DNA from 4 places in the Brevibacillus sp. genome. Region 4 is predicted to be linked to each of the others. Evidence: riboswitches for the same ligand, from Rfam matches in the RefSeq annotation. Region 4 holds a riboswitch; each other region holds the start of a gene.
The links. A riboswitch is a leader RNA that binds a small molecule or an ion and turns the genes downstream of it on or off. The one in region 4 is predicted to bind cyclic di-GMP.
Positions count from the first base shown of each region.

Region 1: it holds a riboswitch for cyclic di-GMP, as region 4 does, so the genes downstream of both, ggt (gamma-glutamyltransferase) here and DEP07_RS26265 (methyl-accepting chemotaxis protein) in region 4, are expected to answer to the same signal.
Region 2: it holds a riboswitch for cyclic di-GMP, as region 4 does, so the genes downstream of both, DEP07_RS12680 (methyl-accepting chemotaxis protein) here and DEP07_RS26265 (methyl-accepting chemotaxis protein) in region 4, are expected to answer to the same signal.
Region 3: it holds a riboswitch for cyclic di-GMP, as region 4 does, so the genes downstream of both, DEP07_RS08060 (GNAT family N-acetyltransferase) here and DEP07_RS26265 (methyl-accepting chemotaxis protein) in region 4, are expected to answer to the same signal.

Region 1 covers NZ_DOTK01000049.1:257,873-265,311, reverse strand. Annotated here, with positions in the region: gene DEP07_RS16465 (methyl-accepting chemotaxis protein) at 1-824, opposite strand, end outside; gene ggt (gamma-glutamyltransferase) at 937-2,655, opposite strand; cyclic di-GMP riboswitch class I at 2,840-2,928, opposite strand; gene DEP07_RS16455 (SET domain-containing protein) at 3,175-3,792, shown strand; gene DEP07_RS16450 (glutamine--tRNA ligase/YqeY domain fusion protein) at 3,877-5,544, shown strand; gene DEP07_RS16445 (APC family permease) at 5,683-7,017, shown strand; gene DEP07_RS16440 (QueT transporter family protein) at 7,204-7,439, shown strand, end outside.
Region 2 covers NZ_DOTK01000043.1:41,976-49,414, reverse strand. Annotated here, with positions in the region: gene DEP07_RS12680 (methyl-accepting chemotaxis protein) at 1-1,440, opposite strand, end outside; cyclic di-GMP riboswitch class I at 1,513-1,613, opposite strand; gene DEP07_RS12675 (methyl-accepting chemotaxis protein) at 1,836-3,293, opposite strand; gene DEP07_RS12670 (formate--tetrahydrofolate ligase) at 3,613-5,241, opposite strand; gene DEP07_RS12665 (FAD-binding oxidoreductase) at 5,388-6,752, opposite strand; gene DEP07_RS12660 (SDR family oxidoreductase) at 6,785-7,439, opposite strand, start outside.
Region 3 covers NZ_DOTK01000033.1:37,156-44,594, reverse strand. Annotated here, with positions in the region: gene DEP07_RS08075 (MarR family winged helix-turn-helix transcriptional regulator) at 1-5, opposite strand, end outside; gene DEP07_RS08070 (sensor domain-containing diguanylate cyclase) at 258-1,877, opposite strand; gene DEP07_RS08065 (methyl-accepting chemotaxis protein) at 2,112-3,575, opposite strand; gene DEP07_RS08060 (GNAT family N-acetyltransferase) at 3,577-4,125, opposite strand; cyclic di-GMP riboswitch class I at 4,366-4,449, opposite strand; gene DEP07_RS08055 (hypothetical protein) at 4,644-4,826, shown strand; gene DEP07_RS08050 (TrmB family transcriptional regulator) at 4,932-5,750, shown strand; gene DEP07_RS08045 (AzlC family ABC transporter permease) at 5,832-6,506, shown strand; gene DEP07_RS08040 (AzlD domain-containing protein) at 6,497-6,832, shown strand; gene DEP07_RS08035 (DNA alkylation repair protein) at 6,887-7,439, shown strand, end outside.
Region 4 covers NZ_DOTK01000089.1:110,864-118,302, forward strand. Annotated here, with positions in the region: gene ytxC (putative sporulation protein YtxC) at 144-1,064, shown strand; gene thrS (threonine--tRNA ligase) at 1,397-3,310, shown strand; gene DEP07_RS26265 (methyl-accepting chemotaxis protein) at 3,400-5,130, opposite strand; cyclic di-GMP riboswitch class II at 5,279-5,361, opposite strand; gene moaA (GTP 3',8-cyclase MoaA) at 5,550-6,575, shown strand; gene infC (translation initiation factor IF-3) at 6,838-7,341, shown strand; gene rpmI (50S ribosomal protein L35) at 7,372-7,439, shown strand, end outside.

The DNA.
Region 1 (7,439 bases), on a different contig from region 4:
GCGGTGATCGATTCAACAGGAATATGCAAGTACAGGCCAAAGTTGGTTTTGGGGATCGGAGAGTAAGTGACGACATACTCCTTGCCTTGATCCGTGTAGCTGTATGAGCCTTTTTCCGCAGCGCCTGTTTTCAGGATGTCCTGCAAAGGCTGGGGCAGGGCCGATTCCTCAAGCGGCTTTCCGATCAGCTCCTGGTTGGGGTGGTACTGCACCTGATGCTTGTTGTCCACCAGAATCGGATAGCCGTCATTGCCTACATTCAAATTTGCGAGAAACGTGGCTGCGAAATGATCCACGTTGACAAGTCCGGTCAATACGCCGAGCGCTTCATTGTTTTTTCCTTTGACAGGGGAAGCGACAATGATCGAGCGATTGCCCGTAGTTTTGGCGACGAGGACATCGGAGTAGCTGGGCTTGCCCTGCATGCCGTCTTTGAAAAATTGCCGCTCGCCGAGGTCGATCCCGACGCTTTTCGGGAAGGTGTCAGCGGTTACTTTTCCGTCGCTTGAAATAAACGTATTGCCATCGTACAGCTTCATTTCTTCGGTAAACTTGCGGATAAACTCATTTTTGGCTGCCGCGTCGGCAGATTGAATATCAGAGGTGCGGGCCAGCACCTGAATTTCCGTCATGCGCCGATCGAGATACTGGTCCATAGCCATAGCTGTACTTGAAGTCAGGTCTACATAAGACGATTTTTGCTTATCGATCAAAATGGTTGAAAAGCTGTTTGTAATAAAAAAGGAAACGGCAGCAAGCGGGATGACCGCTACGGCAAGAAACCACAGGATCATTTTATTTCTGAGTTTGTTGAAAAAAGACATAGGCTCTCCACTCCTAATTGGTGGTTGATTCAACTGCGCGAGGCAAGGAACGCTGCCCGCACAGAGTAGACACAGCCAGACTGCTGAGAAGATTCAGCAGCCTGACCATCAGTTAATATCCCATTGCCGCGCCTTCCCCGCGAGGGTCTGCGCCGCCGAACTTCACGTTCGTTTGCGGATCGATCAAAATGGCGCCGGATTGTCCCATCGCATCTGTATAGGCTGCTTCCAGCTTTTCAACCGGATGTCCGCGCTTCACGAGTTCGTCCAACACTTCCTGTGGAATCCGGCTTTCGACTTTCAAATTGTTGGAGGCGGAGCCCCAGTTGCGTCCGTGCAGCCATCTTGGAGCTTCGATCGCATCCTGTACGCTGAAACCGAAGTCGACAATACGCGTTACGAGAGCCGCTTGCGTTTGTGGCTGTCCTTCGCCGCCTTGTGTTCCGTAAAGCAGGTAAGGCTTGTCCCCTTTGAAGAGCATGGCAGGGTTAATCGTATGGAAGGTGCGCTTTCCAGGCTCCAGGTGGTTAATGTGTTTCGGATCGAGAGAGAAGTAGCTTCCACGGTTTTGCAACAGGACGCCAGTGTCTTTCGCTACGATACCGGAACCCCAGTCAAAATAGTGGCTCTGGATGATCGAAACGGCGTTGCCGTCCTTGTCCACGACGCCAAACCAAGTAGTGTCCCCTTTTGGATCGAGCGGCTCTACTGCTTTTGCCGCTTGCTTCATATCGATGCGTGCTGCCAAATCTTTGCCGTGTTGCTTGGACAACAGCTCGTCCACCGGAATGTCGACGAAAGCAGGGTCTGTCAGCCATTTGTCACGGTCGGCAAAAGCTTGCTTGGTGGCTTCTACAATCGTGTGGTAGTAGTCCGGCGTCCCTTCGCCCATGCTCTTGAGGTCGAAGTTGTTCAACACGTTCAAGATCGAGAGCGAAGCCATGCCCTGGGAGTTGGGCGGTACGTTGTAAGCCTTGTAGCCGCGGTAGTCGACTGTAATCGGTTCTGCCCATGTGGAGGTGTGTTTTTCAAAGTCTTTCAAGGTGAGCAGCCCGCCGTTTTTCTGCATATCCGCTACGATTTTTTTGGCGACTTCGCCTTTGTAAAATCCGTCTGCTCCTTTTTTCGCAATGATTTGCAAAGTTTTGGCCAGGTCCTTTTGCTTGAGGATTTCGCCAGGCGCATACGGCTCTCCGTTCGGCTTCAGGAAGGTTTTGCGGAACCCTTCAAAGCGCTGGAGGTTTTTCAAATCGTTATCGTTCGGATCGATGGCGTATTTTGTCCAATAAACCTGGTTCGGTGAGACGGGATATCCATTTTCAGCGTATCCGATCGCCGGTTCGAGCAGCCTGTGCCACGGAAGCTTGTTGTTGCCCATGCTTTTGTGCGCGTAGTTGTACGCTTCCCACCAGCCGGAAACAACGCCTGGCACCGTATTGGCAGACTCGTAGCCGCGGGAAGGGATTTTTTCGTAGCCTTTGCCTTTGTAGTAGTCGATCGTTGCTTTTTCGCCAGCTCGTCCGCTGCCGTTCAGCGCTTTCAGTTCCTTGGTCTTGGCGTTGTAGATGAGCCAGAAGTTATCTCCGCCGATCGTTGTGTAATGCGGGTAGACGACGGCGAGAGTAGAAGCGGCGGTGATGGCGGCATCTACAGCGTTGCCGCCGTCTTCCAATGTTTTCAGGGCTGCTGCTGTAGCCAGATAGTGTGGTGTTGTTACCATTGCGTTTGGCGACATTGATGTTGGCCGATTAGCTGCTTGAACCGGAGACAGGGTTGCCAGGCCGATTGCAGTAGTCAATGCGACAGTAGAAAGTTTCTTCCAGAATGACATCGTATGAAGCCTCCTTGTATGTTTGATGAACGATTCCAACAATCCGACAGCTTTTCGCAGCCTCACCTCCTTAACTGAAAATGAATATTTTTACACATAAATACATAAATGGACAAAAATAGACAATTGTTGCGCAAAAAAAGACCAATGATATAGGATCATTGGTCTTGTCCTACACCAATACTTCGGTAGCTGGCTGGCATGCCCGCTTGTGCGGAGGTAGCCCCTCTAGCTTTGCGTCGCCGGATTTCCCCGGGTTTGCCGTTTCGATATCAATGGGTAACGCATCCAGTTGATAATAGAAAACTGATTCAATTGTTACAGGAAAATTTTCCTAATCATCCGTTTGTCAATAATATAGACTATTTGTCGATTGGGGTAAATAAGAAAAATTTTTTTAATCTAGAAAAAAAGGGAGGAACAGGGAGTTGTGCGTTTTTCCCGACATTCACACACCACTATTGGCCGAACTGCTTATGATGGTAAAAACGCACATTTGCCAAGGAGTGAATCAAGGCCATGATGCATCCCGATACGGAGCTTCGCTATATCAACGATGAAATCGGGTACGGTGTTTTTGCGACAAAATTGATCCCGAAAGGCACGATTGTCTGGGCACAGGATGACCTGGATCAGGTATTGGACCCGGCATATGTGGAAAAACTGGACCCATTGAGAAAGCAGGATGTGCAGAAGTATTCCTTCAAAAATCAGTTTGGAAAATACATCTTGTGCTGGGATAAGGCCCGATTTGTGAACCACAGCTTCCATGCGACCTGCGTGGCGACGATGTACGACTTGGAGCTGGCTGCCAGAGACATTTTGCCGGGGGAAGAGCTGACCGATGATTACGGTACGCTGAATCTGGATGAACCGTTTGATTGCTTGCCGGAGCCGGGCACGAATCGATCGCGGGTGATGCCTGATGACTTGCTGCGCTATTATCGGCAGTGGGATGAGGTTGCAGCTGAAGCTTTCGCCCGGTTCAATCATGTTGAACAGCCGCTGCTCCACCTGGTTCGACCCAAGCATTTGAAAATTATTCGCGGCATAACCGAGCAGCGTCGTTCCCTCGACTCTATCATTTCGTTGTACTGCCAGCCGCAATCCCAATGGCAAAAAGAGCAGGAATGGTAGAGACAGCGGGCCGGACAACGGCCCGATTTTGTTGAACTCTGGGAAGAGAATCAGTATTATGGAATGTAAAGGTGAAGTGAAAGGTTGATTTCATTGGAAAACAAGGTAGCGTCATCCAATTTTATCCGCAATATCGTGATTGACGACTTGCAAGAAGGCAAGGTCAAGGAAGTCATTACCCGCTTTCCGCCGGAACCGAACGGGTATCTTCATATTGGACATGCAAAAGCCATCTGCCTCAACTTTGAGCTGGCAAGCGAGTTCAAAGGAAAGGCCCACCTCCGTTTTGACGATACCAATCCGGTGAAAGAAGACACAGAGTACGTGGAAGCAATCAAAACAGATGTACAGTGGCTCGGCTTTGAATGGGACGGGCTGTTTTTTGCATCGGATTACTTTGAAGAAATGTACAAGCGTGCGGTGTTGCTGATCCAAAAGGGCAAAGCCTACGTGGATGATTTGCCTGCCGAAGAAATGCGCAAGCTGCGCGGAACTTTGACAGAACCAGGGGTAGACAGCCCGTTCCGCAACCGCTCTGTGGAGGAAAACCTCGACCTGTTTGCTCGCATGCGCAATGGCGAGTTCAAGGACGGGGAAAAAGTGTTGCGTGCGAAAATCGATATGAGCTCTCCGAACATCAACATGCGCGATCCGGTGATTTATCGTATTTCTCATGCGACCCATCACAACACAGGCGACAAATGGTGCATCTACCCGATGTACGACTACGCCCATCCGCTGGAAGATGCGATTGAAGGCGTTACCCACTCGCTCTGTTCACTTGAATTTGAAGACCATCGTCCACTGTACGATTGGGTCATCAGCGAGTGCGAGATGGAAAATACTCCGCGCCAGTACGAGTTTGCCCGTTTGAACCTGACCAACACCGTCATGAGCAAACGCAAGCTGAAACAGCTCGTGGACGAGAAAGTGGTAGATGGCTGGGACGATCCGCGCATGCCGACCATTGCCGGCTTCCGTCGCCGCGGTTTTACCCCTGAAGCGATTCGCACGTTTGCCCGCGAGATCGGGGTAGCGCGCAGCAACAGCACGGTAGACGCGAAAATGCTGGAGCATTTCATTCGCGAAGACTTGAAGCTCAAGGCGCCGCGCACCATGGCTGTCTTGAATCCGCTCAAAGTCGTCATTACGAACTACCCGGAAGGCCAGGTAGAAATGCTCGAAGCCGAGATCAACCCGGAGAACCCGGAGATGGGCAATCGCCAAATTCCGTTCTCCCGCGAAATCTACATCGAGCAGGACGATTTCATGGAAAACCCGCCGAGCAAGTATTTCCGCCTGTTCCCGGGAAATGAGGTTCGCCTGAAGCACGCGTACTTCATCAAGTGCAACGATGTGGTGAAGGACGCCGACGGAAACGTCATCGAGCTGCATTGCACCTACGATCCTGAAACCAAGAGCGGCAGCGGCTTTACTGGCCGCAAGGTAAAAGGAACAATCCACTGGGTAGAAGCTTCTCAGGCAGTTCCGGCTGAATTTCGCCTGTACGAGCCACTGATTATGGATGACGAAGATTCGGAAGGAAGCTTCCTGGACAACATCAATCCAAATTCGCTGGAAGTGCTGAACGGATTCGTCGAGCCGAACATGAAAGAAACGCAGCCGCAGGACAAATACCAATTTTTCCGTCACGGATACTTCAATGTCGATCCGAAGCATACAGCGGCGGACAAACTGGTCTTCAACCGGATCGTTTCGCTGAAAAGCTCGTTTGAACTGCCAAAAGCGTAAGCATATCAAGCCTGAAAACCAAACGCTGTTGCGGCATGGGGAACCGTGTGCAACAGCGTTTTTTGGTGCGCAAACGGTGGAACTTTTCCCATTCGCGTGTATAATTATTCGTGTCGTGTAACAGAAGGAGGACAGACAGTGAATGGGAGTGCAGAGCTTACACGCAGCTTGAAGTTGTGGCATATCGTCGTCATTGGCCTTGGCTATATGGCTCCAATGGCCGTTTTTGATACGTTTGGCATCGTTGCCGAAGAAACAGGGGGGCATGTTCCTGCCGCTTACGCAGTGACCTTGCTGGCGATCCTGTTTACCGCGGCGAGCTACGGGAAAATGGTCCGCGTCTTCCCGTCGGCCGGGACAGCGTATACCTACACGCAGCAAACGATTCATCCGTATGCCGGGTTTTTGGTAGGGTGGGCCTCGCTGCTCGATTATTTGTTCTTGCCGATGATCAACGCTTTGCTGACGGGTGTGTATCTTTCGTCCGTATTTCCCGATGTGCCGACCACGTGGTGGATTATCGGGTTTATTGTCCTGATTACTTTATTAAACGTATTTCGCGTGACAGTAACGGCATCCGTCAACTCGTTTCTGGTGCTTTTTCAGATCGCCGTCGTTATTTTGTTCGCCGGACTGGCTATCCGTGGCTTGATCAATGGAGATGGGCTGGGCCAGGTGCTGAACGTCCGTCCGTTCCTTTCTGCTGATTTGTCGGTAGTCGCTCTGCTGTCGGGCGCATCGATCCTCTGCTTTTCCTTTTTAGGCTTTGATGCCGTCACTACGCTGACAGAGGAGACGGTAGATGCGAAAAAGACGATTCCCCGGGGAATTTTGCTGGTTGCACTGGCCGGGGGAGCGTTGTTCATTACCGCTTCGTATTTCATGCAATCGCTGTTTCCCGATGTTTCCGTATTGTCTGACCCGGAAGCAGCTTCCGCAGAAATCGCCCTGTTTATCGGAGGCTCCGTCTTTCAGTTGATTTTTTTGGCGGCGGCTTTGTCTTCGACGCTCGCCTCCGGTCTGGTATCGGTGACGAGTGTAACGCGGCTGTTGTACGCGATGGGCCGGGATGGTTATTTGCCGAAAAAGTGGTTTGGCTACATACACCCGAGACTGAAGACGCCGCTGCTTAACGTGCTGCTGGTCGGAACGCTGATGCTGGCTGCCTTGTATCTCGATTTGCTGACGGCTACGTCCTTTATTAATTTTGGAGCGTTGATCGCGTTCAGCTTCGTCAATCTGAGCGTCATTGCCTACTTTCTGAGACAAAAACAAGAAAAGCGTGCGACGGATTGGTGGGGGTATTTTCTGGCTCCGCTGATCGGGACAGCCTTTCTCGCATTTTTGTGGGGCAGTCTTCATGCGAAATCGATGATATTGGGACTTTTGTGGACGTTTGTCGGGCTTGTGTATTTGCTTTATTTGGTCAAAATCAAAGGGGCCAAACTGGAACTGATGAAGTTTGAGGAATAGGACGATACTTGCTTGAAGAAAGCCTCCCTGTGCTGCGAGTGCGCATGGGGAGGCTTTTGTTTATTCAACTTTTCTATAACAAGTGCGGGAGCGGGTTTTTTGGTAGACGCCAAAAAAGGTGTGGAGTAAACTGGCATCAGGCAATATTCCAAACGTTAGCAATTGACATAAAGGAGGTACACTTTGATGCAGACTTCATTGTTTCGCCGCCAATGGACGACAGTCGATTACGTGCTGATTGTCGTTACAGCGGCATTATATGCAGTTGCCATTATCATGCTGGCTAATATCAAGCTCATTCCTTCCGTACCGATCCGTCCGGCGAATGCCTTGCAGCCTGTTTTCGGCATGCTGTTCGGCTTGCCAGGTTGCATTGGCCTTGCTTTTGGCAATATGGTCAGCGACCTGTTGACCGGGGGAGC
Region 2 (7,439 bases), on a different contig from region 4:
GATCGTATCGAGAATCCCTTCGATTTCCTTGGAGCGGCTGTTCAAACGTTCGATGGCCTCAGTTGCTTTGGTTGTTCCTTCGCCGATGCTGCCCATTTGCCGCACCGCCTGCTCCACGACAGTCGTTCCTTGCTCAGCCTGTTCCGAAGCCTCGCGCGCCGCCTCGGAAACATGCGCAGATGTCTCGGCGATTTTCACGATCCCTGCTGCCATATCATTCATGGACAGCGCGACATCTTTGGAGCTGGTCGCCTGCGCTTCCGCTCCGCCTGCAATTTGATTGATCGATTGCCCGATGCGATTGACGTTTTCCGTCGCATGCTCAATGCCTGCCGATACTTCCTGAGTAAAGCGCAGCACCTGCTCGGAAGATTGCGATACCCCCTCAATCAGACCTTTCAAGTGCGCAACAGTCTGGTTGAAGTCACGGGAAAGCACCGCAAGCTCATCCTTGCCGTCTACCGTAACGGTCTGCGTGAGATTCCCTTGCGCCACCACATTGACCACTTGGTTCAGACGCTGAATCGGTTTCACCAGGCGAACAGACAGCCAGTATACGAAAATGATCCCGAGCGCCAACACAACCAGTGAAATCGCAAGCAGCTTGATCGACAGCTCATTTACCGGAGCGTGCAAATCTTTGACCGGAGCCGTGATGAATACGCCCCAGTTCAGTTTCGTCGATGCGTACGAGGAGAACTGCGCCGTTTGCTCCTGCTGGTATTGAATAATTCCATGCCCGCCTTGCTGCGTCGCTTCAAATGCCGTTTTCAGCTCAGGAATGTCGCTTTCCAGCACGGATTGCTTCAAAATAAACTCGCTATTCGGATGCCAGATATACGTTCCTTTTTTGCTGACGAGAAAAGCATAGCCGCTGTGCCCGAATTTCTCTTCGGAAACCGTTTTTTGAATCTCATTGATTGGGATAGTAGAGCCGACATAGCCGTATTGGCGGTTGTCTTTCATCAATGGCAAAATGACCGTCACAATGTTATTGCCTGTCCGTTGGGAAACAACCGGCTCGGATACGATGATTTTCCCTTCGCCTTTTCCTGCTTCCTGAAAATGCGGACGGTCGGAAGGATTGGTTTCCTCTCCTTTGAAGTTGATGACCTTTTTGCCGCTCAAGTCATAGGAAAAGAAAAACGTTTCAAACTCAGGGTTTTTCTTTTGCGCTTCCTGAATCAGCCTCAAGTCATGCTCGAAATTGTTGTCTGAGGACATCATCTCCCCGACTGTTTCCACGATTCCGATTTTTTCCTGGAAGAAGCTGTCGATACGGATGGATAGATTGCTGGCTGTCAGTTCCGCTTCTTTGTCCAGGCTCGATGATAGCAATTGCGAAGAGCTGTAGTAGCTGGCCCCGCATACCGTGCCCAAGCTGATGATCAAAAGCAGGCACATAACGACAATTAACTTTTTCTTTAGACTTGATTCCATCACACGGTGTACCTCCTATCCTTTTTTTCACAACAAAAAAGACTGCCACCCGGACAGCCTTTTTGCGTTCGGCATGGCAACCCGGCTATCGTAGCAGCAGAGAAATGCAATCTGCTTGCCTTAGACCCGTGGCTTTGCGTCCCTGCCTTTCAACAGGTTTGCCTTTGTCATTTTTTGTCGTATTTTGTTTATAAATTTACTATAGCACACGAAAGTAAAAATGTGGGTTAACTTTCAAATAATGCCTTGGATTTTTTTCCACACGAAATCTTTACCCGATTTGTTTGATAGCTAAACTACTTTTCTTGCATAAAATTACAAAAAAGCCCCTCCAAGTAAACCATTGTGCGCTTTTCACACCATGTCTACTTAAAGGGGATGCTATCAGATCATAGCTACTTCCCAGACTCCACAGCCAAGCTGCTTAACGTATCGGTAAGCAGCTCCAACTCTCTAAAGCTTGCCACAATTTGTTCAATCCGTTCTGTTTGTTCGTCTACACTCGCCAATACTTGCTCTACAGACGCACTCGATTGTTCCGTTACGCTATAAATCTGGGTGATTTCATCCACAATCCGCAGCGAGCCATTCTCCAACGCATGAATGAGCGTCTCAACCTCGCCCGCTTGAATCACAACGCTATTCGCGTTATTTGTAATTTGTTTTAGTATGGATTCTGTGTGCTGCGCAGCGTTTTGACTGTCTACAACAGCGGCTTGTCCGGTAATGATTTGCTTGGCAAGGTCGCTTGTCTTATTTTGGATATCCACCAATATGCCTGCTATTTCTTCCGTCGATTGCTGTGAATGGACAGCCAGCTTCCTCACTTCATCAGAAACCACGGCAAAACCCCGCCCGTGCTCTCCCGCACGCGCTGCTTCGATGGCAGCATTCAAGGCCAGCAGGTTGGTTTGGTTGGAGATCTCGCTAATCTTGGAAAGAACAGAACCGATTTGCTGATTTCGTTCATGAAGCTCGTTCATCAACGTCACGGTTTTATCGATGATCGTACTGATATGAGCCATTTGTTTCGTTAGCGTCGACACCTGTTCATTTCCTTCTTCCGTTACCTTCACAGTCGCTAATGTTAAATCTTTCATGCGCTGCGAACTGGCGGCTACTCGCTGAACTCCATGATTTGAATCTTGTACGGAGTTGGAGATATCGCCGACACTTGCTGCCTGCAGTTGCACGCCTTTAGCCACCTCGGAAAAAGACGTCAATACTTCCCGAGAGACGCGTTCCGTAAAAAGGACATTATCTTTTAGCGACAAGCTGAATTGTTTAAGCGTCTCCACCGAATGTAACACCTTACCAAAAATTTGCTCGATTTGCTGTTTAGCAAACAGCGTTTCCTTATGCCGGCTTTCCGCTTGCAAATACACGTTCTCGTTAAGCTTTGCGACATAGATCGTGATGATGGCAACCACGACGAGCGGAACATTATTTGCATCTGCATAAACATTCAGATATTGACCTAGATTCGCAGTAATGATGGCTACAACTGACATCGCAATAACAGGGCGATAGTTGGGATAAAGAGATACAAGAGCGAGGTACTCGAACAAATTTAGCATACTCCTCTCGGCTGTCCGGGGAAAAGTAAGCAAATGCATAACACAAATAAGAGAAAGGACGCCAACCAAGACATACGGAATGAGCAAAATGGTTTTCGCTGCGCGGTTCATCCACATCAGCAGCAAACAAATCCCGGCAAACACGAACCACTGAATGACAAAAGCAAGGCTTAAACCTCGTGTTATATCGATCGCTACTTGCAGTACTACCATAAGCCATCCAATGCAAATGACAATTTTATTGCGCTGCTTGGTAATCAATGTTTTTTGATCCACATGGCACCTTCCTCTTCATCTTAGAAGTATGGAAAAGATGGATGAATGAGTAGCTGTGAGCCTCCTTTCCGCTATGCAACCGATAATCTGAGGCAATTTTCCCAACTTTCGAGAAAAAAATAGAAAAACACCGTCTGTTTTTGGTAGAATTTTGGTTTCCAGCAAAACCTCCAAAACAGATAGGTGTTCTCTTCTATGATAACGAAAGAAAGCTCCCATGATCAACTACAACCGGGTTTGCAGGCTTGTTTAGCTCTGCCTAAGCGCGAAAAAAAGCTGACACTTTGTTGCCCGTGTCAGCTTTTTGCCTTTGTGTTGCTTAGCTCAGTCCCTCTACATGGCCGTGCTCATCCACGTACAGCGACTCGGCTGCCGGCTTTTTCGGAAGTCCAGGCATCGTCACCAGGCTTCCGGTGAGCGCCACGATAAAGCCTGCCCCCGCCGAAATCCGCACCTCGCTCACCTGAATGGTGAAGTCTACAGGTGCTCCCAGCTGGTCAGCCCGATCTGTAAACGAGTATGGTGTCTTCGCCATGCAGACAGGCAGATGGGCCAGCCCCATGTCTTCGATCTTTTGGATCGTCTTCAATGCCAATGGCGAAAAGACTACGCCAGAACCGCGGTAAATCTCCTTCACGACCGTCTCGATTTTTTCTTTCACGCTGCGGTCTTCTTCGTACAAAAAGCGGAACTGCGAAGGACGCTCTGCCGCCCGCGTTACTTTTTCAGCCAGTTCGACCGCACCTTCGCCGCCTTCTGCCCAAGCCTTGGATAGCGCCGCTTCCGCTCCGGCCTCCTGGCACAACTTCACGACTGCATCGATCTCTCTTGGCGTATCTGTGGCAAAATGGTTGATTGCCACGATCGCGGGTACGCCGAACTTCTGCAGATTTTCCAGATGGCGGCGAACGTTGGCAAAGCCTGCTTCCAACGCAGCGAGATTTTCTTCAGCCAGATCAGGCACTTTCACCCCGCCGTTGTATTTCAGCGAACGAACGGTAATCACCACTACGGCCGCCGATGGAGTCAGTCCCGCTTTTCGGCACTTGATGTCAAAAAACTTTTCTGCGCCCAAATCAGCGCCGAAGCCCGCTTCGGTTACGACGTAATCTGCAAGCTTGAGAGCGGTTTTGGTTCCGATCACGCTGCTGCACCCGTGAGCGATGTTGGCAAAAGGACCGCCGTGGACGATGACAGGCGTGCCTTCAATCGTTTGCACCAGGTTCGGCTTGATCGCTTCCTTGAGCAGGACGCACATTGCTTCTACCGCGTTGATTTCCTCCGCACGAACCGGCTGATCCTGATAATCGTAGCCGATGATGATGTGATTCAGTCGGTCGCGCAAATCGGCGAGGTTTTCGCTCAAGCACAAAATAGCCATGATCTCCGAAGCAGTCGTAATCATGAAGCCGTCCTCGCGTGTCATGCCGTTGCCTTCGCCGAGTCCGACCACAATATTTCTGAGCGCTCGGTCATTCATGTCCATCGCCCGTTTCCAGACAATCTTCTTCGGATTGATGCCGCGCGGATTGCCGTGGAAAATATGATTGTCAATCATCGCTGCGAGCAAATTGTGCGCAGCTGTAATCGCATGAATGTCTCCGGTAAAGTGCAGGTTGATTTCATCTGCGGGGAGAATTTGCGCCTTGCCGCTTCCGGTAGCGCCTCCCTTGATGCCCATGCACGGCCCCAGAGATGGCTCCCTGAGAGCGGCAATCGTTTTCTTTCCAAGCAAATTAAGCGACTGCGACAGACCGATCGTCGTCAGCGTTTTACCCGCTCCGGCTGGATTCGGATTCATCGCGGTGACGAGAATCAGCTTGCCATCAGGTCGATCTTTTATCTTATTCCATAGTTCATCAGATATTTTTGCCTTAAACTTTCCGTAAAGCTCCAGATCCTGCTCATCGATCCCTGCTGCCTGGGCAATCTCAACAATCGACTTCATGCATGCCTGCCTCCCTGCCTTGCGAAATGTTTATTTACCAATCTCCTACATTCCACATCCTCGCCCTTTCTCCTCTACCTTTCGCCATATTTCGCCAAAAAGAAAAACCTGCATTCGATCATGCCAGATCAGAATGCAGGCCATTGCTAGTTTGCGAATATTTTCCCCGGGTTCAGGATGGCGTTCGGATCGAGAACTTGCTTCATCGACCGCATCACGTCCAGCGCCGCTCCATGCTCCTTGCGCTGATATTTGACTTTGCCCACTCCTACGCCATGCTCTCCGGTGCACGTCCCGCCGCGGCTCAGCGCGTACTCTACCAGATGGGCGTTCAACTCCTCGGCTCGGGCCATCTCTTGTGCATCATGTACGTCGATCATCAAAATCGCGTGGTAGTTTCCGTCGCCGACATGTCCCAGCACGGCTCCATCCAAACCTGAGCGGTCAATGGCCTGCCGGGCGTCCACGACTGCCTTCGCCAGTTCGGAAAAAGGCACGCATACATCGGTCACCATCATTTTTTTGCCGGGCGATTTGTGCAGAAAAGCGTAAGCCAGATTGTGGCGCGCATCCCAAAGCGCGGCACGGGCTTTGGAATCAGTCTCGAACAGAAACTGCGTGCAACCGTGCTCGGCACTGATGTTTTGGGCGAACTCAATGTCATGCGCAAGGCTTTGCTCGCTGCCGTGAAACTCAATAAAAAGCGTCGGGTTTTCCGGATAGCTCGTTTCCTTGTACAAATTCACCTGCTGAATGGAACGCTCGTCAACCAGCTCGATACGGGCAACGGGAATCCCCGCTCCCATAATATCCACGACCGTATCTACCGCGTCTTGAACGGTTGGGAAGCTGGCCCGCGCTGCCATCGTCGCCTCGGGAATCCCGTACACACGTAGCGTCAGTTCTGTAAACACGCCCAATGTCCCTTCTGATCCGACGAACAGCCCTGTCAGGTGATACCCGGACGATGATTTGGCCGTCATGCTGCCCGTATGAATGATCCGCCCGTCTGCGAGAACGACCTGCAAATCGCGGACCTGGTCGCGCATGACACCGTAGCGGACGGAAGTGGTGCCACTCGCATTGGTGGCCGCCATCCCGCCTAATGTCGCGTCAGCACCCGGATCAACGGAAAAGAACAAACCGTGCTTTTTCAACTCGCGATTGAGCTGAGTGCGCGTCACCCCCGGCTGTACTCTGACCAAAAAGTCTTGCGGACGCACCTCCAGCACTTGGTTCATCAGCGAAAAGTCCATACTGATTCCCCCTGCATACGGAATCGCATGGCCTTCCAGACTGGTGCCCAGACCAAACGGTGTCACGGCAATACGCTGTTCATTAGCCAGCTGCAAAATGGCGCTGACCTCATCCGCAGACTGCGGAAACACGACAACATCCGGCAGATGAGGGGGATGGTACGATTCATCATGGCTATGATTCATGAGGACAGTCGGATTGGTCGTCACTCTGTCCTCTCCCAACAAACTTGCTAGTTGCTGCCGATAATCCACACACTCTCTCTCCTTTGCTGCTTCTCCATAGACTAGATTCCCCTCCCGCCATCAACGTTCATGACTTCCCCGGTCACGATCTTGGACAGATCGGAAGCCAGGTACAGAGCGGCCTGCGCGATATCCTCCGGCTGAATCAGCATGCCCAATGGAACGCTGCTGATGAAAATGTCCTTTTTCCCGGCTTCTACCTCTTGCTCGTCTCCGTTGATGAACTTGCCCAGCATGGGAGTCTCCGCCGGGCCAGGATTGATGACATTGACTCTGATTTGATAAGGAGCCAGTTCGATTGCCAGAGCCTTGCTCAGCATGATCGCCGCGCCTTTGGAAGCGCAGTAGGCATTCAGGCCGGGACGCGCACGGATGCCCGCGATGGAGGCGATGTTGATGATGCTGCCCCTCGCTTTCGCCTTCATGTGCGGAACCGCATGTCTGGCCGTCAAGTAGAGCGACTTCGCGTTGACGGACATGATCCGATCCCACTGCTCCAATGTCAGCTCCTCAATCGGAGTAAAAGCTTGCGGAACTCCGGCGCAATTGACCAACACGTCAGGCGCACCGAAGACGGCGACTGTCTCTTGAATCAGCGCGGCTACACTTTCGTCATCGGCCACGTCGACTTGCACGGCATGGCCCCTCCCGTCCGGCAATTCCAGAGCGACCTGCACAGCCGCCTCTTTGTTCAAA
Region 3 (7,439 bases), on a different contig from region 4:
AGCATGGATTTCCTCCTCGTGAACAATAGTATTTGCGCGAAGTCTGAACAAAATGAGCCGGGAGAAGACAGAAGACAGAAGACAAGATCAGAAAGCCCTTGCAAAGTAATTTAGTTTAGTTAACTTAACTATAGTAACTATATATCCCGATGCTTATATTGTCAACGGGCGCATAAAAAAATCGCCTGAACGTCGAGGCGTCCAAGGCGATCTCTGCTATTCGCGAGTGACAGACAGGGGTTCACTCACGCAAGTTTTTACGAATCAAGCCTGTTTTTTGGTTGCGCGGTTTGGGCTACTACCACCCGATTTCTGCCGGACTGCTTTGCCTGATACAACGCTTGGTCAGCAAGCTCAATCAAAGCGGGAACGGAGTGAAGCTGACGTGTGCTGCTGACGATCCCGATGGAAACAGTGATCGTCTGGCCAGTTGGTGTGACACTGTTTTCCATGCTGCATCTGATTTTCTCGGCGATGGAAAAGGCATCTTCGCTGGAGGCGCCGCCGAGCAGGGCAATAAATTCCTCTCCGCCAAACCGCCCGCAAACATCGCTTTTGCGGACAGAGGTTGTCATGATCTGGGCAAACAGCTTCAACACTTCGTCTCCCACAGGATGGCCGAAGGTGTCGTTTACATGCTTGAAGCGATCAATATCCAACAGCAGGATGGAAAAGCTTTTGTTCTCCCGCAACCATTGTTGCAGCAAATTTTCGACGGAACGGCGGTTGGCAAGTCCCGTAAGCGCGTCAGTCGTTGCTTCATGCGTGAGACGGTCTGTTTTCCGCTTGATTTTTTTGGCGGCATTGCGAAAAGCTTTGGTCAACAAATCAGCTTCCCGGTTCCAGTGATGCCGATTTTGGGGAAGCTCTACTTTTTCCGAGCCCATCTTGCTCATCAGGTCGGCAAGCTGAACAAAAGGTCTGGCAAGCGTGTGGGCCAGCTTGATGACAATCAGGAGCAAAAGCAGGGAAGGGGGCAGCAAATAAACCAGCATGAGTCTCACCTGACTATGCAGCTCGTTGTAGACAAACTCGATGGGAGAGGTGACCATGACGCCCCAGCCGTTTTCGGCAACGGGGGCATAGCCGGCCAGCAACTGCCCGCCCTGTATGCTCGCCATTTGTTCATGACCGCTTCGCCCAGCCATCAGCTTCCTTACGACAGGATTGGATTTGAGATCTTTTCCGATCAACTGTTCATCCGGATGGAACAGCAACTGCCCGTTGGAGCCGACGATGGAAAAAGAAGATCCGGTCGTATCCGTTGCCGCGCTGCCGAAGATCATGTTCATGATGTTGTGCTCCTGGAGGTAGATGGTTCCGCCGATGAAGCCGCGATATTTGCCCTCTTTGTCGTAGATCGGCTCGCTCATGAACAAAATATGGCGGTTGCTTCTCGCAGATATGTAGGGCAAGGAAATGTAGGGCTTTTTCAGTTCCAGGGCATAGTTGCCTTCCTTGGTGATAATGTGTTGGCCGACTGTGCCGATGGACGCCGGAGAAACGGTGCGGATAATCCCGTTTTCATCCACGACAGTTAGCGAATTGAAATAGTTGCTGCTTTTGCGAAGGATATCCAGATGTTCGTCGGCTTCTTTTTGCGTCTGCGAGGGGTGGTCGATTACGACTGAGGCGGAATAACGCAAGCTGCTTCGCATGGAGATGAACAAGGAATTGATCATTTGACTCATTTTGCTTGCGCTTGAATAGTTCAAAGTAAGCGTGGTATCGATCAGTGACTTCTTCTTGGACTGATAAGATGCGACGAGCAAAATTGTCACCGTCAACACGATGGACAAGGAAACCAGACCCGTCAGAAGGGCAGTCAGACCAATCTTTTTCCCCGGGCTCAGCTTGAAACGATGTATAACAGGCATATGGCTATGGCCTCTCTTTGCGTTGGATCGATCCATGATGGAAGGAAAGCAAACGGAAAAAATTCATGTGTATTATAAGCGATACCAGGAGGACATGCTATGCAGAAAAAATAATTTGATGGAAAAAAGTTGAGGTTCGTTCACAGTTGTAACAATTAGGTAACATTATTGCCATAAATGCAAAAAACTGCCCTCAAAAGAGGACAGTTTCAGTGGAATTTTTGCCAATGGTTTTTACGTGTTCAAGCCGCGAATTTGTTGCTCGATCTTTTCGAAGCCGCCAGATACTTTGACGATCTCTTCTTTTTGGTCAGAGACGAGCACGAGAACTTCTTCGAGGCTTTCCTTGTTCTTGTCGGTAATGTCTGCGTTGACTTCGACTTTTGCATTGACTTCCTGGATCATGCTGTGCACGTGGACGATGAACTCTTGCAGATTTTTGGTTTTTTCCGCGAAGTTGTGCATGTAGTTGTCCACGTTTGTAAACATTTCTTGGACCTCCATAATGCCTTCGCTGTTCTTTTCAAAAGACACCTGGGACTCGGAGATCATGTCGGAAACGAGCTTCATTTTTTCGCGAATCGTCATCAACAAGGTCGAGATCGATTCGGAGGATACTTTGGAAGACTCGGCCAGCTTGCGCACTTCATCCGCTACGACGGCAAAGCCACGGCCATGCTCACCGGCTCTGGACGCCTCGATGGTGGCATTGAGTGCGAGCAGGTTGGTCTGTGCCGAAATATCGGAGATCGTTTGGATGATTTTTTCAATCGATTCCGTTTCTTTGTTCAGCTCTTGAATCAGTCGGTTCGTATCCTGGATGTCCTTGATGAAGCGTTCAAAGTCGCTGCCGATGTTATTGATGCGCTTGCCGCTTTCATTGGTCGCTTCTTTCGTCGATTCTACGTAATCGTGCATCTCTGTAACAGAACGGGTCATGTCTTCTACCTGGAGATTGGTCGTGCCCATCTCGCGGCGCAGCTCGTTTGTGTTGTCGGTTTGCACAGAGAAGGAGCGCATGATTTCCTGAAGGGAAGCGACGGTTTCAACTGCCCGGACATTCACGCCATCCGTCACCTTGTTCAGATTCTCCTGGTATTCCTGCACAGAGCTGAGCGATTCGTTGATCTGATCCAAAATGCGTTGCAGCGATTCTTTGGAAGCGATCGCCTGCTGCTTCTGTTCTTCGCTCTCCTGTTGCAGTCTGTTGTTGAATATCGCGTGCATCATGCTTGTTGCCGATACGAAGCAGAAGGTAAGCAGGTAGTACATCAAATGAACCGGATTGGAGGTATAAAAAATCGCCTCGCCATTTGTCAGGAAGTAGTACGTGACGATCCCGAGCGCTGCCACGATCGTCAAAATGTTGATCAGCCTGTCCTGATAAATCCCCATGACGGCTACGAAGAACATGATGGTCATAATATTGACCAGCCAAGGATCAAGCCCGGTAATTATGAACATGAAGATGCCGATTACCGCGAAGTTGAAAAACTTCATGAATGGAGCCATTTTGTCGCGCCACGCCGGACGATTGGACAAATACGCGAACGGCGCCAGCACTCCGTACAAAATACCGAGCACAGTCAAGACGAAGGAAATCGGCACTCCCATGATGAGATTCACGATTTGCACCACGGTAATGATGCTTGCAAAAACAATGACGACCCAATTATTTCTTCTTTGTAAAAGTTCCATGTCAGCTAACCTCAACTTTTATTTGTTTGCAAAGCGTTTGATACCAGGAAAATGCGGGATGGTCCTTGCTTGTATAGGCTTCCTGCAGGTGAAAAATGGTCGGGATGGCGTTCGCCCCTTTGTAATAGACCATATCCTTCACTTGTGTCGCTTTGACGTTGTATTTTGTATTAATCAACTGAAAAAAAGCCGGGTCTGCTAAACCGACTGCATGCGTATAACCGTGTTTTTCAGCATAATCGATCATGAGGGCAACGCCCCAACGTCCCAGTTTTCCGCGGTATTTCGGCAAGACGGCGAAACTGTCTACTTCCACCACTTTCATATCGGCGCTCAACACGTCCTGAAACAAATCGCGGAGAAAAGCAGAAGATTTTTCATGTGGCGTAAATTCAAAAGTACCGCCTGCTTCGTCATCTTCTGACAATAGCAAATAAGCATCGGAACCATTTTTGACGTATTCCATTTCAAAGCCCATGGAGGTCCAAACGCTCTCCTTGATTTGGTGAAAACTCGCCAAAGACTCTACTGAATCAACCAGTTTGTACATAATACTCCACTCCATTTTTATCTCTCTTTTGATTTTTCATGTACAAGTTTACTGTTGATAGATGGACTGGCGCCTCCTTTCTATGAGATTGCACACAAAACGGCCATGACCGTTTTGTTGACCGCAAGCGGCCACATCCAATTTCCTGAAAAACGTCGAGACGTTTTTCACACAAAAAAGGCCATTCCACACACGGGAACAGCCTTCAGTCACCATCATCGCACAATTACGCACATGATGTATGGCAACCCGGCTGTCATGGTCGAAGACTTTAGACCCGTGGTTTTGCGTCGCCACCTTTCGATGACTTTGCCTTTGTCATTCAGTTTGCGAAAAATGTATAGTCATGTCGAATCATGCAAAATATAATCCAAAAGAAACAGTCTTGTCAAGTTTTGGTAGGGTAAAAATAACCAATTCTTTATAAAAATAGTCAGAATTAAGGTAACGGTAAGAGTAGCGTAACAAAATTTTACCATCCATCCGATAAAGATAGAGAGAAGAGGAGGGATGAGAGGATGGCAGAGACGAAAACAATCGAATTTCACTTTTCAGGGGGAGAAGTGATCCGCATTGAGACGACAGAACCGGAAGAGATCATCCAGATGGTCGCCAACCAGAAAGATGGATGGCTCCAGTACGACGACATCGTCATCAATGTGCGAAACGTTTCTTATATTAAAGTGAAAGAAATCGCTTAACAGCATGTGTGAAAAAAGCTCTCGAATGCCGAGGGCTTTTTTTGTTGCATGTTTGGCGGGAGAGGCATTATAGTGAGTATAAGACTAACGACTAAAGAGGACGATATGGACGACATTTACAAAGAGTTGCAAAAGCTCGGTTTTTCCCAATACGAGTGCAAGGCTTACATTGGCTTGTTGAAGCATTCTCCGATTACCGGATACGAAATCAGCAAGCGCTCCGGCGTACCGCGCTCGATGATTTACGAGGTCATAGGCAAGCTGCTGGAAAAAGGGGCGGTCTATACGGTGCCTTCAGAGCCTGTGACTTACGCGCCGCTTGCGGCCAGAGAGTTGATTCGCAGATTGCGTGGACAGTTCGAGCAGTCCTTCGACTATTTGGAAAAAAGCTTGTCCGCTTTGGAGTCTGAGCAAGAAGTCGATGTGATTCGCCGGATCAGCGGCGACGAACTGGTGCTGACGGAGATGCGGCAAATGATCAAGCAGGCGACAGGAGAAGTATGGCTGTCGATCTGGGAGCCGCAGGTGCCGGCTATCCAGGAAAGTGTAGATGCGTGCACAGAGGCAGGCATTTCTGTTTTTACCGTGCTGTTTGGGCAAGCACAGACGCGGGTGGGAACGACGTATCACCATGACTACATGGCGCCAGATGTCGCAGAAGAGCGCATGGGCGGGCATCTCACGATCGTGGCGCGAGATTTGGAGGAAGTCCTGATCGCCAATTTTGCGCCAAATACGGCTGCCTGGGCCGTCAAAACGAAGGACCCGGCTCTCGTTTTGGTGGCTGTCGAGTACATTCGCCACGACATTATGTTTGCAGAAGTGACAAAGGTGCTGGGACCGGAAAAAGTCGAGACGCTTTGGCGAAACAAACCGGATCTTTACCAGGTGGTTACGGGAAAAAGCTTTCTTAACCAGCAGTGAAAAAGAGAGAGAGGGAGAACAGTGGGGCGAGAGCAACTGCACGTAGAAACGTTGTCGAACGCAAGAGATCAGGGAAGCTTCATGCAGGGGGTCAAAGATTGCATTCCGACCTTGCTCGGTTATTTGAGCATCGGATTTGCGGCAGGTGTCCTGGAAAAGACGGCTGGGCTGAGCATCATGGAAATTGCTTTGATGAGCATTTTGCTGTACGCAGGCTCTGCACAGTTCATCGCGGCAGGCATGATCGCGGCGGGCAGCTCGGCTACAGGAATTATCATTACGATTTTGTTTGTGAATTTGCGCCATATTTTGCTGAGTGCGGCTCTCTCTCCTTATTTTCGCCATTTGTCAGCGTTCAAGAACATGCTGGTAGGCTCGCTGTTGACGGACGAAACATTCGGGGTTGCCATTAACGAAGCGGCGAAGAAAAAACAGATCGACGAAAAATGGATGCACGGTTTGAATGTGACGGCTTATTTGAACTGGATCGTCGCCAACCTGGCAGGCGCCTATTTTGGGCAATGGATTGCCAATCCGGAAGGGCTGGGGCTTGATTTCGCCTTGCCAGCCATGTTCATCGGGCTTTTGGTTCTGGCGATGATGAGCCGCTTGCAGATCAGGCGGGACGTTCTCGTGGCTGTGTGCGCCGTCGTGATCGCAGTCGGGGTATCAGTCGTGTACCCGGGCAACCTTGGCGTCATCGTTGCCACGTTTTGCGCATCGACAATCGGGATGGTGATCGAACGATGGAAGTGAGATGGGACGTCTTTCTTATCATTGCTGGCTGCGCCTTGGTCACGTTTTTGCCGCGGGTACTGCCGTTGATGGTGCTGTCTCGCATGCAGCTTCCCGAATGGGGTGTCCGCTGGCTGCATTATGTGCCGATTTCCGTCATGGCCGCGCTGGTCGGACAGGAGCTGTTTTTGCACGAAGGCAAGCTGGCTCCGCTGTTGACCAATGTCGAGCTGATGGCAGCAATCCCGACTTTTCTCGTGGCGATCTGGACGCGCAGCTTGCTGGGAACGGTGGTCGTGGGGATGGCTTCGATCATGGTCCTGCGCTACCTTTTTTCTATTCTATAAGGGCAAAAGCAATGCAGAAGTGGTTATGCTAGAGAAAAAGGGAGGGCGAAAGACATGACTGTGGAAGAAGTCTTGCAAAAGCTTGAAGCGCTGGGGAGCGAGCAGACAAAAAAGACCTTTTTGCGCCACGGCGCCAGGGAGCCGTTCTTCGGCGTGCGCATTGGCGATATGAAAAAGCTGGTGAAAGAGGTCAAGCGCGATCAAAAGCTGGTGCAGGCTCTGTACGAGACGGGCAATCATGATGCGATGTATTTGGCAGGGCTGGCCATCGATCCAAAAACGGTGACGAAGGAGCAGCTGCAAGGCTGGGTCAGACAGGCGTACTGGTATATGCTCGCGGAGTATACGGTAGCGGGAGTGGCGGCAGAAAGCCCTTTCGCACTGGAATTGGCCCGCGAGTGGATAGAAGCGGAGGCGGAAATGATCGCCGCATGCGGCTGGAGCACGTACGCGAACTACTTGTCGGTCGCTCCTGACGAGCAGCTGGACTTGCCGGAGATCAGGTCGTTGCTTGCGCGAGTCCAACAGACCGTGCACGAGGAGCGAAACCGGGTGCGGTACACGATGAATCATTTTGTCATCGCGGCAGGAGCCTATGTTCCTGCTC
Region 4 (7,439 bases):
TTTGTCAAAGGGGAAGTGATGAGGGAGCGCGTTTTTCATATGGAACGACCCCATTTTCCAATCCCCGGTTTCCAATCGTTTAAAAGTATATCGCCAATCAAGGGACATATACTGTAACTACAATTGCGGTTGGGGGGATGAAAATGCAAACGTATCGCGTATTGCTGGAGAATGTCCCTGAGCATAGTGGCACGTATCGCGTGATCGTAAACGAAATGCTGGAGCGAGTCAATACGGCCCCGGTGCGCATTACATACAAGGAGCAAGAGCAGGAGGACTACTGCACGTTCCTTTTTCAAAGCTGGTGCGAAGAAGAATATGATGCGCAGACGATAGAGTGGGCGAGAGCTTTTGTGGCATTGACGTTGGCAGAGTGGGTGACACAGGTCAAGGAAGCGGACATCATGCAGGAAATGGCTGCCGATCTGTTGGCGGCAGAACAGCTGGAAGAAGAATGGGGAGAAATTTTGCCTTACATCGAGCGCATGTGCCAGGAAATCGAGCAGGATGGCCGCGAGCTTTTGGCTGCCACGACCCGCAAGGCCAATGTTTACCGCAAGGCGTTTTTGTATCTGGAGCAGGAGCGGACGATCAACGTCCTGGGTTTCATCCGGTTCCGGCTGCAAGAGCATTGGAACGAGCTGTTTGAACTGGTGGAGTCCGGGATTGACGAATATCTGGAAGACAAGCAATACCAGGAATTTGTCGAGCTGTTGCGCTACTTCATCGCCGTGCAGGAAGTGAAACAGGAAGTGGTCCATGTTGTTCCTAGTGTGGACAAACCTTTCCATCTTTATGACAAACAGGGAGACCGTCTCTGGCTGGAGCAGCTGGATTCCGTGCTCAGCATGGACGAACAAAAGTGCCGGGACGAGGATTATTTGGTCAGCGCCTTGGTTACACTGGCTCCTGAGAGTATCGTGCTGCACATGGCTGGCGACAGACCGGGGCTTGCGCAAACGATACGCAGCATTTTCGACAGCCGGCTGATTACGTGCCATTCCTGTTCATTATGCATTGGGCAAAGACGTGTACTTGACGGGAACAATCCGAGTCCACTATAATAAGCAACAACAAACGTATATGGCTTACAAATACGATGAGAAGGACATGGACGATATGAAGATCGCTCTAGAGAGGCGGGCCTAGGCTGGGAGCTTGCTGCGAGATCATATGGATCTACCCCCTTCGAGTAGCAGCCGGGAACGAAGCGCGTTTGCTTCCACTATCGGTTTGCCGGTTCCCATACCGTTATCATGTCATGAGGAGTCTGTTTCGGTGTTCCTTTTTATGCAAACAGACTTGAACTAGGGTGGTACCGCGAGAATGCACTCGTCCCTTTTTGGGATGGGTGTTTTTTATTTTCTCAAAAACAAACAGGAAGGAAGAATCCAAGGTGGCACAAATTAACGTAACATTCCCAGATGGCGCAGTTCGTCAGTATGATGCTGGGATCACCATCGAAGAGATCGCAGGCTCGATTAGCGCAAGCCTGAAGAAAAAAGCAGTAGCCGGTAAAAAAGACGGCAAAGTGGTGGATTTGTACACGCCACTTGAGGATGATGCAGCGATTGAAATCGTCACTCTCGATACACCGGACGGATTGGAAGTATATCGCCACAGTACCGCTCACTTGCTCGCCCAGGCTGTACGCCGCATCTACGGCAGCGAAGTGAAATTCGGTATCGGTCCCGTGATTGAGGATGGCTTCTACTACGATATGGATATTCCGGTAGCACTCTCGCCAGAGGATTTGGGCAAGATCGAAGCCGAAATGGAAAAAATCGTGAAAGAAGATTTGCCGATTCGCCGCAGAGTGGTGAGCCGCGATGAGGCGATTCGAATCTTCTCCGATCTGAACGATCACCTCAAGCTGGAACTGATTCGCGATCTGCCAGACGAGGCTACCATTACTTTGTACGAGCAGGGCGAGTTTTTCGACCTCTGTCGCGGCCCGCACTTGCCATCGACTGGCTTCATCAAGGCGTTCAAGCTGATGAGTGTAGCAGGCGCATACTGGCGCGGAAAAGCGGAAAACCAGGTGCTGCAACGCGTATACGGTACAGCTTGGCCGAAAAAAGCCGACATGGATGAATATCTGCACTTCATCGAAGAGGCGAGAAAACGCGATCACCGCAAACTGGGCAAAGAGCTGGGATTGTTCATGTTCTCCGAAGAAGCTCCAGGCATGCCGTTCTACCTGCCATACGGCTTCACTGTCCGCAACGAGCTGGAGCAATTCTCCCGCCGCCTGCAGCAGTTGGCGCAGTACACAGAGGTGCGCTCTCCGTTCCTCATGAACGAGCGTCTCTGGAAAGAGTCCGGCCACTGGGATCACTACAAGGAAAACATGTACTTCTCCGAGGTCGAGCACGCGACTTATGCGCTGAAGCCGATGAACTGCCCTGGACACATGCTGATTTACAAAAATGCGATGCACTCCTATCGCGACCTGCCAATCCGCTACTCCGAATTTGGTCAGGTGCACCGCCACGAGTATTCCGGCGCGCTGAACGGCATGCTTCGCGTTCGGACTTTCTGCCAGGATGACGCGCACGCCTTCGTTCGTCCTGACCAGATCCAGAACGAAATCAAGAGCATGATTCAACTGATCGATAAAATTTACAACGTCTTCGGCTTCGAATACAGCGTAGCGCTCTCGACTCGTCCAGAGGATTCCATGGGCTCCGACGAACTGTGGGAAACTGCGGAAAGCTCCTTGAAAAAGGTGCTGGAAGACTTGGAAATGCCTTACGAGATCAAAGAAGGCGACGGCGCTTTCTACGGTCCGAAGATCGACTTCCAAATTACCGACGCGTTGAAACGCCGCCACCAATGCGGAACGATCCAGCTCGACTTCCAGATGCCAGAGAAGTTTGACCTGACTTATATTGGCCAGGACAACGAGAAGCACCGTCCGGTTGTCTTGCACCGTGCGATGTACGGCTCGATGGAGCGCTTCATCGGCATCCTGATCGAGCACTATGCCGGGGCGTTCCCAGTATGGCTGACCCCGGTTCAGGCTCGCCTGATGAACATCAGCGAGGTACACATTCCTTATGCCGAGCAAGTCAAAGAAAAACTGCAACAAGCAGGAATCCGCGTGGAGCTGGATGCGCGCAACGAAAAAATCGGCTACAAAATCCGCGAAGCGCAAGTGCAAAAAATCCCGTACATGCTGGTCATCGGTGAAAAAGAGATGGCTGACGGCACACTGTCTGTTCGCAGACGCGGCGTAGGCGACGAAGGTGCCATGACTGTGGATGCCTTCGTGGAAAAAATCCGCGCTGAAATCAACGAAATGAAGTAAAAACAACAAAACGGTCATGAAAAAGGGCAGTCTCTTCCGCGATGAAGAGAACTGCCCTTTTTGCTTTTTTCGTGATTCGTGAAAGGAAATTACAGAGCGGATTCCAGGCGGGACAACAGGGAGACGACCTCGCTCGATGCCTCCTGGAGCAAGAGATACGTTTGCTGCGCTCCCGCCAGATCTTGAGCCTGGTACTGCTCGACGGCTTGCTTGGCGTAAGCATGAACCATCCGGTGCGGCTCCTCAAGCTTTTTGAAGATCGGATTGTTTCGCACTTGGGCAGACAACTCGCCATAGTACCAGTTCCCGAGACGGCATGTGTGGTGGGAGCCCATTTCGCTTGCGTTCAAGTGCTCCAAGCCCAAAAACATGTTGTAAATTTTCCATTTCCACAGAAGATGGTCGGTTTTTGCCACGCGGACGATGTCTTTCGAGCTGAGCTTGACGTTGATCGTAAAGAATGTTTTGCGGTAATCGTCCATTTTTCGGCTCAATTCCAAAATCAGCTGGGCCGTATCCTTGGCGATTTCCTGCGAATGCGCGCTCAAGTCAAAGATCGTGGAGTTGCGGCGGGCAATGTCCGTTACGGAAGAAGCCTGCTCCTCGGTCATGGCGGCAATTTGCGAGGTCGATTGGCTGATTTCCTGCATCGCGGTCACAATTTTGTTCAAGGCGACGTCAGCGTATTGGGCCTCACTCACACAGCGCTCAACCAGTTTGCCTGTATCGTCCATTTGCTGGGTCACCTGATTGGAGACATGCTGCAACGATGCCATATTGGTTGTAATTTGGCTGATTTGTTCTTTTGTATGCTCGGCCAATTTGCGAACTTCCGAGGCGACAACCGCGAAGCCGCGCCCCTGGTCGCCTGCCCGCGCAGCCTCGATACTGGCGTTGAGGGCGAGCAGATTCGTTTGCTCGGCGATTTCCCGAATAATATGCACGACATCCTGGGTCTGGTGAATCTCCTGATCGAGCTTGTTGACGCGGCCCATGACCTCTTCGAAGACGCGCCCGACTTGGCGGATGTCTCCCAGCGCGGCATTGATGATCTGCCTGCTCTGTTCTGCGGAGTGGACGGCATCGTCCGTTCCTTCCGCCACCTTGATAGCGTGGTTGGCCACTTCCTGAATGGAAGCGCTCATTTCTTCCGTAGCTGCTGTCACGCTGTGGCTTTCCTCAATTTGTTCGTCCATGCCCGAGATGAGCTGTTTGGTCGTATCGAGCTGTGTCATATGATTCAACATGTCGGAGATGCCGAACAAAAATGATTTGAACGTCTCTTCCATATATACTTCCACGATCAGTTGCTGATCGAACGCTGCCAGTTTTTGGACGGATGTGACCATTTGCATCATTTGATGCGGCTGATGGCTCCATTTTTCCATCAAGATCGATGTCATGATCTGAATCAACATATGATGAGCGGAGATAAAATGATCGGCTGTCAGATGAATGCGGCTGTGAACTTGTCCAATCACAATTCTCGTCTTCACGTATTCGTAATCCACATTCGCCTGCAGAAACTGTTCAAGATACAACTCCAATGTGTGTTTCAATTTTCCTAGTGTTGAGTGGTCGAGAATCAGTTTTTGCAATTGATCAACAGCCGTGATTGCGCCGTAAAATTGGTCGACAATCTTCGCTTTAAAGGGCGAAAGCGTTTCGGCAGCATTTTTGACATGGGCGAGCGTGTCTTGATCCACCCCTAAAAAGGACAAGCGCTCCTTTACTCGTTCTCCTACTTGATCGATGTCAGTCGTGTGAGAGGATTTTACGTACTCTGTCCATGGCTTTGTTTTCTTCGTAAAAAATGGCATGCAGACCTCCGGATTCTTTGCTTTTCTCTTTTTTAGTCGTTCGCTTCAAAACGGGGGAAGAGAGCATACGTCAATGGTGCTTTGGTGAGTGAATTGGCGATAGTGGACACGACAAATGTTCTGGGATAAAATAAACCGACCCTACAGCAATAATAGGGTCGGTTGCACTACTCACTCCCAGCCATTCAAGTGCCCACATACAAATCGCTGATCATCGCTTCCACTTTCAGTTATACAATTTCACAATATATAGTCATATTAGCTTATATTAATTGAAAAAGGGAATAGCAAAAATGAGCTATTTACACTTTCAAGCAAAATATTATGGTTTTGCATAGGAACAACCAGGCGAAAGTGCAGGAAAGCTATTACGCCCGATCGTGGATATGATACGCTAGGAAAAAGGAGAGTGACAGCCAATGCCAGAGCAGTCGCCACTCGTTGATACACGAAATCGCCCTCTCCGCGATTTGCGTATTTCCGTGACAGACAAATGCAATTTTCGTTGCAGATACTGCATGCCTGCGGAAATTTTTGGACCGGACTTTGAGTTTTTGCCGCAGCACAAGCTGCTTTCATTTGAAGAGATTGTTCGCCTGACCGACATTTTCGCCTCGCTTGGCGTCCAGAAAATCAGAATTACAGGTGGAGAGCCGCTCATGCGCAGAGGCTTGCCTGTGTTAATTGAAATGATAAAAAAAGTAGCAGGTATTCACGACATCGCTATGACCACCAACGGTTCGTTGCTCGTCCGCCACGCGCAGGCTCTGAAGGAAGCAGGACTTGACCGCGTGACAGTCAGTCTCGACAGTCTGGACAACGAGCGGTTCGGCACATTGAACGGCAGGGGCTATCCGGTAGAAGCCGTGCTGGACGGCATACGGGCGGCGGCTGAAGCAGGTCTTGGCGTGAAAATCAACATGGTCGTGCAGCGGGGAGTGAATGACCAAGATATTTTGCCGATGGCCAAATACTTCCGCGAGCAGGGGCATACTTTGCGCTTCATTGAATTTATGGATGTCGGAAACTCCAATGGCTGGAAGCTGGATCAGGTCGTGCCGTCCAGCGAAATCGTCGGCATGATTCACCAGGAGATGCCGCTTGTTCCGATCGAGGCAAATTACTTCGGGGAGGTCGCTTCGCGCTATCGCTACGAGGACGGGGATCAGGAGATCGGGCTGATTTCTTCTGTGACGCAAGCTTTTTGCTCCACCTGTACCCGCGCCAGGCTGTCCGCAGAGGGCAAAATGTACAACTGCTTGTTCGCTTCTGCGGGAGAAGACTTGCGCGAGCCGCTGCGAAACGGAGCGAGCGACGATGAGATCAGAGCGCAGATTCAGACGATCTGGAGCAAGCGCGATGAACGATATTCAGAAGAGCGGCTGGATGAGACGCCTGGCCTCGTAAAACGTCCCAAGGTGGAAATGTCGCACATTGGAGGATAGTGTGTGATAAGCCTTGACAAAGACAACTCTAACCTGTATCATGAATTGAGTGTATAAACACTTCATACTTCGAGAACAAGCAGAGGCGCCCAGCTTCTCACCTGCGTCGACGTCTTCCACGACTGTTGACAGGTAACTCTTATGCAAAGATCCTTGGATCTGATGAAATTGCTTAGGTGAGATATGTGCGGGCGCAGATGCGTTCGCACATTTTTGTTCCTTCTCGAAATTGACGGAGGTGGCAAGTATTAGCAAGGATCAAATGTTAATCAACGAAGCGATCCGTGCCCGTGAAGTCCGTTTGATCGGTGCTGACGGGAGCCAATTGGGAGTCGTACCTTTTAGGGAAGCGTTGCGCATTGCCCAGGAAGCCGAACTGGATCTGGTAAACGTTGCTCCTACAGCCAAACCGCCTGTTTGCCGTATCATGGACTATGGAAAGTTCAAGTACGAGCAGGCGAAAAAGGAGAAAGAAGCGCGGAAAAACCAGAAGATCATCGAGCTGAAAGAAGTGCGTTTTTCGTCCAACATCGAGGAACACGATTTTCAAACCAAGCTTCGCAACGTCCGCAAGTTCTTGGAGGATCATCACAAGGTGAAGTGTACGATCCGTTTCCGTGGACGTGAAATCACCCACTCCGAAATCGGCCTTGGCGTTATGGAACGTGTGGCTGCCCAGTGTGAAGATCTCGCTACGCCTGAGCGTAAACCGAAGATCGAGGGCCGCAGCATGATCATGATTCTGGCTCCGAAAGCGGAAAAGTAAGATAGTAGTTTAGACAGGAGGATTTTTCAGATGCCTAAAATGAAAACCAACAAGGCTGCTGCGAAACGTTTCAAAAAGACTGGAAGCGGCCAATTGAA